Regions from separate parts of the Janthinobacterium lividum genome, predicted to be linked through region 4. Evidence: predicted binding sites of a transcription regulator. Region 4 holds the regulator's gene; each other region holds the start of a gene.

Region 1 (3,279 bases), 2.4 Mb from region 4:
TCGGGCCAGGCGCAGTCGTTCCCGCACGGGCAGGTGCTGGCGGAGCACCTTGCGTGCGCGTGGCTGAAACGGTTGTTCATGCATGGGGACTCCCTCGTCGGTCGGCAGTGGATGCCGCCAAGCATAGCGAGGGGAGTCTAAAAATAGTGTAAACAGTGGGCCTGGCGCCGCAAGTGCGGCGTAAACAGGCCGCGCGTGTGGCGGGCGGCAGCGGGCGCTGGTGCGCCGCTGCCGTTCATGCGGCTTACTTTCCTTGGCGGCGGCGTGCCAGGAAGCCCAGCAGGCCCAGGCCGGCGAGCAGCATGGCATAGGTTTCAGGTTCCGGCACGGCGGAAATGAAGGCCCTGTAGTTGCTCAGATCCTTGGGCAGGCCCTCCACCGTGAAGGTGGTGCCGGCAGCCACGGGAGCGGCCCAGTGGAACACCAGTTCGCCCTGGCCGAAGTGGATGGCCAGATAGTCATAGGCGGCCGCGCTCGTATAGGAATTGACACCGCCACTCAAGCCTGCCGTGGTGCCGGCAGTGCAGCCCGAGGTGGCGTTGTCGCAATACGAGACGGCGGCGCCCAGGCTGGTGCCGAACACGCCATTGATATAACCCTGGATGTCCGAGGGACTCTGTGGTACCAGGTTATCGTCATAATATTTCACCTGCAGTGCCGGCGATGGTGAATAGGTGACGGTGCTGCCGGCGATGACGAAACCGCTGGCCGGACCCACATCCACCCAGGTGGCCGCTTGCGCCGCACTTGCCAGTACAGTCATTGCGGCCAGCATGGATGCCTTGATGGCAATGCTCTTTACGCTTTTCATGAAAATCCCCTTTTGCTTGAGACAGTCGCTTCATAGTGTCGGGACGCGTCCCTGCATGCCGGGGAAGTCATCCCATTGCCCGTTTTTAGCTGCTTTTACCTATTTCCTGCGCGTAGTGAATACGCATATGAAAGCTTACTCTTGATATAAATTAATACAATTTTAATAATTCTATTGGGTGGCTTGACAACATCGTATATGGCTATGTTTGGCAGTGCCAGCGATAGCCACCATGAGGTTGGGAAATGGCGTGACAAGGGCGCCAGTTTGTGCTGGCGGCGTCTTGCCTTGGGGAAGGGAGGGGGCGTCAGTCGCTGTTGTTGCTGACGCCAAACAGGCGATCCTTGGCGTTGAGCAGTTTTTGCACCTTGGCGCCCATTTTCATCAGCTGCGCCATCGATTCGGGCGACAGGCGCTGCAAGTCGTCGAACCAGGTGTTGGCCAGGTCGACCAATTCATACATTTCGCGCATGCGCTCCTGCGCATACTGGTCCACGGGTTCCGTGGCCGGCGCCAGCAGCGATTCGCGCAGCACCGTCAGGGTGGGCGCTACTTCGCGGCGGCGGCGCTCGGCGGCCACCACGCGGAAGATTTGCCACACATCGCCCAGCGAGGAAAAATACTCGCGCCGGTCACCGGGAATGCGCGACTGGCGTATCAAGCCCCAGCCCTGCAGTTCCTTGAGGCCGATGCTCACGTTCGAGCGTGAAAAACTCAGGTGTTCCGCGATTTCATCCGCGTGTAAAGGATGCTCCGCGACAAACAACAAGGCGTACACTTGCCCCACCGTGCGGTTAAAGCCCCAGCGGCTGCCCATCTCGCCGAAATGGCTGACGAAGGTCAGGATCAGCGGCGTCATTTGGATATGTTGAGTTTTCATAATTATCTGAATTTTTTCACGCCACACCCGCAGGGTCAATTGATATATGTCATGTTTCGCAGTATTATACAAAATATCGAATTTACAGAAAATTCTGAAAACTCAAGAAGTATAGAAGATGCCGACCACGCCCTTGTCCTTGCCCCGCTTTATTCTTCCCCGTGCCGCCAGCCTGGCGCAGGGCGGTGCCGCCTTGCTGTGGCTGCCACAAGCGGCCTTGCTGGCCTGGGCCGTGCAAGCCATGCAGGGCGGTGCGCCCTGGCGTGCGGCCCTGCTGCCGGCCGCTGGCGTGCTGCTGCTGGGTGTGCTGCGCGCCGGCTGCGAAGCGTGGGGCGCGCGGCGCATGTATGCGGCGGCGCGCGAGCACCTGTCGACCTTGCGCGCGCAAGTGGCACAGGCGCTGGCGCAGCGTTCGCCGCTGGACCGCCAGCGCGCCCAGTCGGGCCAGGCGGCCAGCATCATCGCCGAACAGGCCGAAGCCATCGTGCCGTATCTGGTGCGCTACAAGCCGGCGCGCTGGAAAGTCATGCTCGTGCCGCTCGTGATCCTCGCCGTGGTGACGCCGCTGTCGTGGATCGCCGCCTTGATCCTGCTCATCGCCGCGCCCCTGATTCCCGTCTTCATGGCCCTTGTCGGCATGGGCGCGCAAGCGGCCAGCCGCGCACAGATGGTGGAAATGGGCAGCATGAACGCCTTTCTGCTGGACCGCCTGCGCGGCCTGGCCACCTTGCGCGCGCTCGACGCCGTCGACGCCACCGCTGAACGGCTGGACGCCTCGTCGCAATCCGTGCGCCGGCGCACGATGGTGGTGCTGCGCATCGCCTTTTTGTCGTCCGCCGTGCTGGAACTGTTTTCCGCGCTGGGCGTGGCCATGGTGGCGGCGTTTATCGGTTTCTCCTTGTTGGGCAGCATCAATTTCGGCACCTGGGGCCGGGAACTGAACCTGGGGCAGGGCTTGTTCATCCTGCTGCTGGCGCCCGCGTTTTTCGAGCCCTTGCGCGAACTGGCCGCCGTCTGGCATGACAAGGCAGCCGGCGAAGCGGGCCTGGCCGGCTTGCACGACCTGGCGGGCGAGGGCGTGCCCCTGCCTGGCGCGCAGGTACTGCCTGCCGCCGTCTCCGCCGCCGCCATGGCGGTGGCGGCACCGCCCGCCGTGGAGCTCCGGCAATTGCGCTTTGCCCATCCCGGCGAGGCGCCCGTGTTTGACGGCTTCGACTTGAAGGTGCGTGCCGGCGAACACGTGGCCCTGCTGGGCGCCAGCGGCGCCGGCAAGACCACCTTGCTATCCTTGCTGGCCGGCTTGCTGCCCGCCAGCGGCGGCGACATCCGCATCGGCGGCGTGCGCCTGACCGACAGCACGGTCAATACCTTGCGCCAGCGCATGGCCTGGATGGGGCAGCGCCCGCACGTGTTTGCCGCGTCCGTCAGCCAGAACGTGACCCTGGGCCGCGTTGGCGCGCATGCCGCGCAGGTGACGCAGGCCCTGCACCTGGCTGACCTGGCCGCCGTGGCGCAGGCGCAGCCGGCCGTCATGCTCAGCGATGGCGGCCAGGGCTTGTCCGGTGGCGAAGCCGTGCGCCTGGCCCTG
Region 2 (3,279 bases), 720 kb from region 4:
TGCCCCTTATTTCAGTTTTTCGGTGGCGTCCTGTTCTTCACTGAGCTGCTTGCGCGCCGGCGGTGCGGGCTTTTTGCCCGAGTACATGGTCCACCAGACTATAAATGCCAGCAAGAAGAACGCCACCAGCGCCTCTATCATCAAGATCCACATACGCACCCCTATGTTATTTACACGCAGCCCATTTACCAGCCGTCTGTTTACACGCGGTAGTCTACTCGTTTCAGCCGGTGGCGTCGCGCTTGCGCTTTCCGCCTGCACCACGCCGTCCACGCCACCCGCTGCTTCCAGCGGCAAGGCGCCCGCCATCGCGCCGACCGTCGTCAGGCCGGTGCCGGCCAAGCCTGCCGACGCCAAGGATGCCACGGATGCGGCAGCCCCCACATTCGTGCCCGCCAAGTTTGCCGCCTTGCCTGGCTGGGCCCGCGACGACATGCGCGCGGCCTGGCCCGCCTTTATGGCGTCGTGCGGCGTGCTCGTCAAGCGTCCGGACTGGAAAGAATCGTGCACGATTGCGCGCCAGGTGAATGCCGACAGCGACAAGGCCATCCGCCTGTTTTTCGAGACCTTCTTTGTGCCCAATCAAGTCGTCACCGCCGATGGCGCCAATACTGGACTGGTGACCGGTTATTACGAGCCATTGCTGCACGGCGCGCGCAAGCGCGGCGGTCCATACCAGACACCGCTGTACAAGGTGCCTGACGACCTGGTTTCGGTGGACTTGGCCGGCGTGTATCCGGAACTGAAAAACATGCGCTTGCGCGGCAAGCTGGTCGGCAAGAAGGTGATACCGTACGCAACCCGCGCCGACATCGAGCGCGCCACCTCCGTCACGGGCAAGGAATTGCTGTGGGTGGATGACGAAGTCGAGGCATTCTTCCTGCAAGTGCAGGGTTCCGGGCGCGTGCAGTTGACCGATACGCAGGAAACCGTGCGTGTGGCGTATGCGGATCAAAACGGCCATCCGTATAAATCGATCGGCCGCTACCTGGTCGACAAGGGCGAGCTGACCTTGAGCCAGGCATCCGCGCAAGGCATCAAGGCGTGGATCGCCGGCCATCCCACGCGCAAGGATGAATTGTTCAACGCTAATCCCAGCTATGTCTTCTTCAAGGAAGAGCGCCTGCCCGACCCGAAAGTGGGGCCGAAGGGCGCGCTGGGCGTGCCGCTGACGCCGCAGCGCTCGGTAGCCATCGATTCGCGTTTCCTGCCGCTGGGCGCGCCCGTGTTCTTGTCCACCACGCAAGCCAATAGCGAGATCCCCATGCAGCGCCTGGTGATGGCGCAGGATACGGGCGGCGCCATTCGCGGGCCGATCCGTGTCGATTATTTCTTTGGCTTTGGCGCGGAAGCGGCCGAGAATGCGGGCCGCATGAAGCAGAGCGGCGCCGTGTGGGTGTTGTTGCCGAAGCAGGCACCGGCGCGCTAGAGGAGGTGCGCGGCGCCGGCGGGTGATGGTCTGGCGTCAGCTTAGCGCAGAACCATCACTGGCAAGTGCGTGTGGGCCAGCACTTTTTGCGTTTCGCTGCCCACGAACAGCTTGTTCAAGCCCTTGCGGCCATGCGAGGCCATCAGGATGATGTCGCAATGGTAGGTCTGCGCCGCATTGACGATTTCATCGTGCGGGCTAGGTGACACGGCCACCACGCCTTCGAAGGGCACGCCGGCGGTGCGGGCCGCTGCGCCGATCTTGTCGATGGCGCGTTGCGACGCTTCCTGCATCTGTTGTTCATACAGGCTGGCGTCGAGCACGATGCCGCCGTCGGCCATCGGCGAAAACGGGAAAGGCTGCACCACGCTGATGGCGACCAGCTTGGCTTTGTTCAGTTGGGCGAAGGCGAGGGCGGTCTCGGCGGCCTTGTCGGACAACGGCGAGCCGTCGGTGGGAAATAAGATGGTGTTAAACATAGCGTGCTCCTCAAGTGATGTAAGACAGCTTATGGATTTATATCAATTCAAACCTTGATATAAATCAAACCTCATAGGCTTTGGCGTGAATAGTGTCGCCAAGGCAATCTTTTAGCAGTGTATGCCTGTTCATCGCATCAGGTGCGCACACTACGCAGCGGCGTGCCCCACACCATGGCGGCTGTCAACAGGATGCTGCCGGCCGCGATGCAGGCCAGTCCATTGCGCACGCCAAAGTGTTCCGCGATCCAGCCGGCGGCCAGCGCGCCCAGCGGCGCCGTCGCCACCGTCAGGAAGCGCATGGTCGACGTCATGCGGCCCAGCATGGGGTCGGGCGTGACTTTCTGGCGCAGGCCCAGATAGGGAATAAAGAACAGCATCACGCCGCAATCGAAAAAGAACATCAATATGGCATACGCCAAGGCGCTGGCGGCGGCGCTGCCGAACAGCGCGGCGGGAATCGTTGGCGTCAGGGCAAAGCAGAGCGAGGTCGATGCCAGGCCGATCAGGATGGTGCGGCCGGCGCCGTAGCGCTTCGTCAATGGCTTGACGATGAAGGCGCTGAGCAAGACGCCGGCGCCGCCCAGCATCTGCGTCATGCCCAGCACGCCAGGACTCATGCCCAGGTCGCGCGTGGCGAACAGCACCGTCAAGGCCATGCTGGCGTAAAACAGGAAGTGCCAGATGCCGGCGCCCCAGGCCAGCGCGCGCAGCAGCGGTTCGCGCCAGACGAACAGCAAGCCGTCGGCGATGTCGCGCAAGGCATGTTTGTCGGATGGGGCAGGGTGCGGGTCGCGCACGCTCATGGCACGCAAATTGAAGACGGAAATCAGATAGCCGCACGCCGTGCACAGGATGGCGACGGGCGCTGACAAGACTTGCACCAGCACGCCGGCCAGGCCGGGACCGATCAGGCGCGACGCCGATTCGGTGGCGGCAAATTTCGATTGCGCATCGATCAAGCCGTCGCGGCCCACCAGGAAAGTCAGAAACACCTGTTCGGCACCGCCACCGACGACGAAGCCCGTGCCGATGATGAACCCCACTATATATAACCACGGCATGGACAGCACGCCGCACCAGTAAGCCACGGCCACGCTGGCCAGAGCCAGGCCAGACATGCTTTCGCTGAACAGCATGATCGGGTGCTTGCTGCGCCGGTCCAGCAGCACGCCGACGGGCAAGCCGAAGAGGGCGAACGGCAGCGCCTGCAGGGCGACCAGCATGCCCATCTGTTCCGGCGTCGCATGCAGTAACAGTACCGCGCACAAGGGCAGGGCCAGCGAGGTGATCTGGGCGCCGAAGCAATTGAGGCCGTTGCTGAACCACAGGCGGCGGAAATTGACGCTGGCGGCGCTGCCGTCGCCGCGC
Region 3 (3,279 bases), 780 kb from region 4:
GCATACGGATACACGCGCAACAGCGCAGCGCGGATCACCTCGGCGTCCGGCAGTTGCGCCACGCCATCGTCGGTGCTCAAGGGGACGAGTACCAAACGGATTCTGGCCAGGCTGGCCACCATGGGTGCCGCTTCCTGGCTCACTTGCACGCCGTCATTGCCGACGGCCGTCACGCGCACGCGCACGCCGGGCAAGATCCAGCCGGAGGGCAGGACGGCACTGAAATTGCCATTGAAACTGTCATCGTTCGTCGTCGTCGGCAAGAGCGCCGGCCCCGTCATCGCGATGCTGCCCAGATTGCTGCCATTGGCGGCGGTCGCATTCAAGGTCACGGCCGGGCTGGCCTGGCCCGCCTGCGTGGCCAGCACGGACACGCGCACGGCAGCCGGCTTGCCGCGCGTCAGACGCAAAGCCGTATTGCTGGCGTTCAAATTCAGTACTTGCGCGAAATCAATGCTGCCCAAGGTAAAGGCCGACACCGTGCCCGCATTTACGGCGATGCGCGAAGCGGCCGACAGCATCACATTGCCCGTTGCCGAGGCTGGCGCGGACAGCAGCAGCTGGCTGGCGCTGGCGCTGACGATGACGGCCGGCGTATTGCCCACCGAAGCCGAGCTGACCTGGTCGAGATTGCTGCCCTGCACCGTCACCGACAAGGTCGCGCCGTTGACGGCCGACGTGATCGACGTCACTGCCACGCTGGCCAGGACCGTGTACGCGTCGCTGCTGATCACATCGTTGTAGGGACCGCGCACCGTCAGCGCGCCTGTCGCTGCACCCGCAGGCACCACCACTGTCACGCTGCTGGCCGTCTGGCTTTGCGGCGTTGCCGCCGCGCCATTGCCAAACTGTACCGCTGTCACGGCCCCCATGCCGCCGCCCGTGATCGTCACGCTGGAGCCGACACCGCCCGTCGCCGGCGCGACGCTGCCCACGCTCAACGGCAGGTACACATTGACGTTATAGCTGGTGGCCGCCGTACCGCTGGCGCTGACCAGGCTCAAGGCACCCGTGACGGGCACGCCAGGCATGGCCAGGGTCACGCTGGTCTCGCTGGCGGCACTGGTGGCAACGGTCACGCCGCCCACCTGGAAGGCCGTCACGCGGCCCAGATTTGTGCCCGTGACCACCAGGCTGCCGCCCACGGCAACATTCGCCGCCGAGACGGCCGTCACGGCAGGAGTCAGGACGGGCGTGCCCGAGGTGGTCGCCACCACCGTGTCGCCACCACCGCCACCACCGCCACCGCAGGCGGACAGGCCCAGCACGACAAACAATGCTACGAGCAGATGGTTTTTCATGGCTGGCAACCATGTTTGTGCAGCGCGATGCCGGGGAGGACACGAGATAAATGTGACATATTGGTGACTTTTGGTGAGAATTTAATTTCTAAGAACCAATATTATGGGTTAATTCGATTCCCAAAGACAACTATTAATGCTTTTGATTCAATTGGTTTTGATAATAGTTAAAATATCTGCTTGGCAAACTTTATTCTGAGCATTATTTCCCTCACTCTGTATTGCCTTAAATCAAAATTAATTTCCTTTGCAGCTATTGCCATTCCATTCATTAAAAATATGCTGAGGCAGGACAAATAATGTGGAAATTTTTCCACATCCTAGAGGACAGTATTTTTCTGCCAACTTTGGCGGAAGAATTAACGTTTTGAGTAAGATTTTCAGGAATGTAATTTCAGCGGCAGGCGTGGCAGGAGGCGATGTGTTGCAAGAAGGCCAGCCGTGGGGCGAACGGCCGCTTTTGCTTAAAACCAAAGCAGCCTGATGCCGTATAATTTTAGACCCGGTGAAATCAGGCGATTGCCACCTTCTGCCTGCCCTACCCGGCCGGCACTCTCCGTCAGCTGATCCTGCTGGCCCGCATCCGCCTCGTACCAGTCTTGTCGCCGCGCCGCCGCCCGTTTGCCTATTGAAAGCATGAAATGAACGATACCGTGATCCCCGCCATGTCCCCGACCGAAGCCACCTTGCGCGCCATTCTGGCGCAGCGGATCATGATCCTCGACGGCGCCATGGGCACGATCATCCAGCAGTACAAGCTCGACGAAGAAGCGTATCGCGGCGGCCCCGCCGGCCGCTTCATCGATTTCGCCGCGCCGGCCGACAGTGGCGCGCGCGAACTGTTCGTCAAAGGCAATAATGAGCTGCTGACCCTGACACAGCCGCACATCATCCAGGAAATCCACGAGCGCTACCTGGCGGCCGGCGCCGACCTGATCGAAACGAATACCTTCGGCGCCACGACCATCGCGCAAGACGATTACCACATGGCCCACCTGGCCTATGAAATGAACGTGCAGGCAGCCAAGCTGGCGCGCGCCGCCTGCGACAAGTATTCCACCCCGGACAAGCCGCGCTTCGTCGCCGGCGCCCTCGGTCCCACGCCGAAGACGGCATCGATCTCGCCCGACGTCAACGACCCGGCAGCGCGCAACGTCACCTTCGACCAGCTGGTGGCCGCCTACCTGCAGCAGACGCAGGGCCTGGTGGAAGGCGGCGCCGACGTGCTGCTGGTGGAAACCATCTTCGATACCCTGAACTGCAAGGCGGCCCTGTTCGCCATCGACCTGTTCTACGAGCAAAACCCGGATGTCGTGCGCCTGCCGCTGATGATTTCCGGCACCGTCACGGACGCCTCGGGACGCATCTTGTCGGGCCAGACCGTGCCCGCCTTCTGGAATTCCGTGCGCCACGCAAAACCGCTAACCATCGGCCTGAACTGCGCGCTGGGCGCCGCCCTGATGCGCCCGTACGCGGAAGAGCTGGCCAAGATCGCCGACACCTTCGTGTGCATCTACCCGAATGCGGGCTTGCCCAACCCCATGAGCGACACGGGTTTCGACGAGTTGCCAGCCGACACGTCCGCCCTGCTGCGCGAATTTGCCGACGCGGGCTTTTTGAACATGGCGGGCGGCTGCTGCGGCACCACGCCCGAGCACATCGCCGCCATCGGCGAATTGCTATCGAAAAACACGCCGCGCACCGTGCCGGCCCCATCGCACGACTTGCGCCTGGCGGGCCTGGAGCCGTTCGTCGTCAATGACGAGTCGCTGTTCGTCAACGTGGGCGAGCGCACCAACGTCACGGGCTCGAAAGCGTTCGCGCGCATGATTCTCAACGAGCAATACGACGAAGCCCTGTCCGTGGCGCGCCAGCAAGTGGAAAACGGCGCGCAGGTGATCGACATCAACATGGATGAAGCGATGCTCGATTCGCTGGCCGCCATGACGCGCTTTTTGAACCTGATCGCCTCGGAACC
Region 4 (3,279 bases):
GGGTCGAACGCCGCATCGAGGGCACGCGCAGCGCGCGCATGGCCCTCGACAAGCAGGGCCCCTCCGTGCGCAAGGCCTTCAAGAAGACCGCCAAGCACCTGGTATGGGGCGCCATCGCCCTGTGGACGGGCTTTACCTTTGTCGGCTACTTCACGCCGATCAAGGAACTGGCGCAGTCGGTGACCACCCTCAATTTCGGTCCCTGGGAATGGTTCTGGGTCTTGTTCTACAGCCTGGCAACCTACGGCAACGCGGGCTGGCTGCGCGAGCAGGTGTGCAAATACATGTGCCCCTACGCGCGCTTCCAGAGCGCCATGTTCGACCAGGACACCCTGATCATCACCTACGATGCCAAGCGCGGCGAACCGCGTGGCGCCATGAGCAAGAAGGCCGGCAACAACGACAAGCTGGGCGATTGCATCGACTGTACCCTGTGCGTGCAGGTGTGTCCGACCGGCATCGATATCCGCAACGGCCTGCAGTATGAATGCATCGGCTGCGCCGCCTGCGTCGATGCCTGCAACAGCGTGATGGACAAGGTCGAGCGGCCGCGTGGCCTGATACGCTACAGCACCGACCATGCGATGGAAAACAACTTCAATTCGAAGCAGATACGCCAGCGCGCCATGCGCCCGCGCGTCTTGATCTACACTTCCATCCTGGCCCTGATCATCATCGCCGTGTGTACCTCGCTGGCCCTGCGCACGCCCCTGAAAATGGACGTGATCCGCGACCGCGGTTCGATGGGACGCGAAGTGGAAGACGGCATGATCGAAAACGTCTACCGCCTGCAGATCATGAATACGTCCGAGCAAAGCCAGCATTTTAAAATCAGCGCTTCCGGCTTGCCGGGCCTGACCTTGCTGACGCGCGAAGAAGTGACCTTGCAGCCGACGGAAACGCTGGGCTGGCCGATCCGCCTGCGCGTGCCGCACGGCGTCGGCGAGAAGGGCTCGAACAAGATTGCGATCGAATTGCAATCGCTGGACGATCCATCGCTGCATGTGCGTGAAAGCGCGGTATTCATCGTGCCACGGTGATGTTGATTTGGGGTCGGACCCTCTGGGTCCGACCCCGGTATTTCGCCGTAGGGGTATCATCAATCATGCGTTAGGGTCACTTGATTTTCAACCCGGAAGCAAAAGCTGGGGTCAGACCCACAGGGTCCGACCCCAAGGAGAACAAAATGTCCGACAGTCTGAAACTGCAACCCCCCGTTGCACCGTGGTACAAGCATCGCTGGCCATGGCTGCTGATGATCGGCCCCGGCCTGTCCGTGGTCGTCGGCAGCTTCATGGGCTATATCGCGTTTACGCAGCCCGATGCGCTGGTGGTGGGCGATTATTACAAGCAGGGCAAGGCGATCAACCAGGATTTGAAGCGCGACACGATCGCCAGCGACCTGGCCATGGATACGCGCCTGTCATATGACGTGGCTGCAGCGCGCCTCAGTGGTTCCGTGCACAGCTTCGGCAAGGCCTATCAGGCGCCGCTGCAGCTGCACCTGGCGCATGCGACCCTGCCGGAAAAGGATATCAAGCTGCTGGTGCAGCCCGATGCGGCCGGCAATTTTTCCGTAGCACTGCCGATGCTCGAGCGCAGCCGCTGGCAAGTGCTGGTGGAAAACGACAAACGCGAGTGGCGCCTGTCCGGCATCTGGACCTGGCCCCTGCAACGCAGCATCGCGCTGCATGCCGACGAGGAACTGTAAGTCTTACTTGCAGATGTCCGTGCCGGCCGTAATCGCTTTCAACTTGGCCGGCTGCAGGATCTCGATCTCGCGGTTCGAGACGCGCAGCCAGCCTTCCTTCTTGAATTTCGACAATAAGCGGCTGACGCTTTCGATGGTCAGGCCCAGATAGTTGCCGATTTCCTCGCGCGACATGCGCAGCTGGAAATTGCTGCCCGAATAGCCGCGTGCTTCATAGCGCGACGCCAGGTTGACGATGAAGGCGGCAAAACGCTGGGTCGCCTGCATATTGCCCAGCAATAGCATGACGCTTTGCTCGCGCGTGATTTCCTGGCTCATCATGCGGTGGAAATGACGCAGCAGGGTCGGCATATTGCCCAGCAATTGTTCCAGGCTGGAAAACGGAATTTCACACACTTCGCTGTCTTCCAGCGCCACCGCATTACAGTGGTGGCGGTCGGCGCTGATGGCGTCCATGCCCAGCAGTTCACCGGCCATCTGGAAACCCGTCACCTGCTCTTCGCCACCCGGATTGATCTGGTACGTCTTGAAATGCCCCAGGCGGATCGCATACAGGTTCTGGAACGAGTCGCCGATGCGGAACAGCGAAGCGCCGCGCACGATCTTGCGGCGGCGGCCGATGATCTGGTCCAGCCTATCCATGTCGCCCACATCGAGGCCCATCGGCAGGCACAATTGATGCATGCTGCAGGTCGAGCATCGCGCACGCAACGCCTCCACGTTCACGGTGGGCAAGGTGGGAGTGAGTAGCGCTTCAGTCATGTCGGTACCTTTTAGAAAATGCAACAACAAGTTTACTGCATACAGCTGCATACAGGGTTGCCGTATGCCAATTTCACCGTAAATTCGGCGAATAAACGACGTCCAGCCTTTAATTATATGGCAACATCGTCAAAAGCCCATACGGGGCGGGCAATTTGCGCGGCGGCGCTTGCCAAGCTGGGGTATTGATAGGAAAATTCCTGACAGCATTATCTGCCGCCTGTGCCGCCCGGCACTGAAAAGGAAATCATGAAGCCTCTCGGCATTAAAGCAAAAGTCGCGCTGGCCACCAGCCTGACCTCGATCGCCATGATCGCGCTGGTCACCATGATCCAGGTGCAGCACATGCGCGACGACTTCACCCGAGTACTGCTGAGCCAGCAGTCATCGCTGATCAGCCGCACCGCTGCCGAGCTCGACGACAAGCTGGGCATGCTGCTGCAGATTGTCACCCTGACGGCCAGGCAGCAGCCGCCGGAACTGATCGCCCAGCCCGCCAAACTGCGCGAATACTATGCGCGCCGCTCGATGCTGGTGCTGTTCGACGACGTGCTGGTGCTCGACGCGCATGGCGCCATCGTGGCCGACATGCCGGAAGTGACGGGGCGCGCCGGCATCAACGTCGCCGAGCGCGAGTATTTCCAGACCGTCCTGCGCACGCGCCAGCCCATGATTACCGAGCCGATGCTGGGCAAGTCGAGCGGCATGCCCATCGTGCAGATGGTGGCGCCCGTGCTGGCCGCCGATGGCCAGGTGGCCGGCGTGGTGATCGGCGTGCTGCGCCTGTACAAGGACAATCTGCTGGG

Evidence for each region. The regulator FNR, encoded in region 4, switches genes on or off when oxygen is low (the NO sensors DNR and NnrR bind a similar motif). The targets are predictions, from matches to a motif close to TTGATNNNNATCAA.
Region 1: a site for FNR is predicted at 1,731-1,744, ahead of cydD (thiol reductant ABC exporter subunit CydD). Genes of this name have one in related genera too.
Region 2: a site for FNR is predicted at 1,963-1,976, ahead of U0004_RS04480 (universal stress protein). Genes of this name have one in related genera too.
Region 3: a site for FNR is predicted at 1,523-1,536, ahead of U0004_RS04805 (IPT/TIG domain-containing protein). Genes of this name have one in related genera too.

What each region holds. Positions count from the first base shown of each region.
Region 1 covers NZ_CP139976.1:2,661,177-2,664,455, forward strand. The annotation lists gene U0004_RS12150 (hypothetical protein) at 1-84, opposite strand, end outside; gene U0004_RS12155 (PEP-CTERM sorting domain-containing protein) at 245-811, opposite strand; gene U0004_RS12160 (GbsR/MarR family transcriptional regulator) at 1,119-1,670, opposite strand; gene cydD (thiol reductant ABC exporter subunit CydD) at 1,810-3,279, shown strand, end outside.
Region 2 covers NZ_CP139976.1:1,004,636-1,007,914, forward strand. The annotation lists gene U0004_RS04470 (hypothetical protein) at 7-153, opposite strand; gene mltA (murein transglycosylase A) at 164-1,429, shown strand; gene U0004_RS04480 (universal stress protein) at 1,471-1,908, opposite strand; gene U0004_RS04485 (MFS transporter) at 2,046-3,279, opposite strand, start outside.
Region 3 covers NZ_CP139976.1:1,068,097-1,071,375, reverse strand. The annotation lists gene U0004_RS04805 (IPT/TIG domain-containing protein) at 1-1,301, opposite strand, end outside; gene U0004_RS04800 (hypothetical protein) at 1,603-1,785, shown strand; gene metH (methionine synthase) at 1,943-3,279, shown strand, end outside.
Region 4 covers NZ_CP139976.1:285,325-288,603, forward strand. The annotation lists gene ccoG (cytochrome c oxidase accessory protein CcoG) at 1-1,040, shown strand, start outside; gene U0004_RS01190 (FixH family protein) at 1,187-1,711, shown strand; gene fnr (fumarate/nitrate reduction transcriptional regulator Fnr) at 1,715-2,473, opposite strand; gene U0004_RS01200 (response regulator) at 2,723-3,279, shown strand, end outside.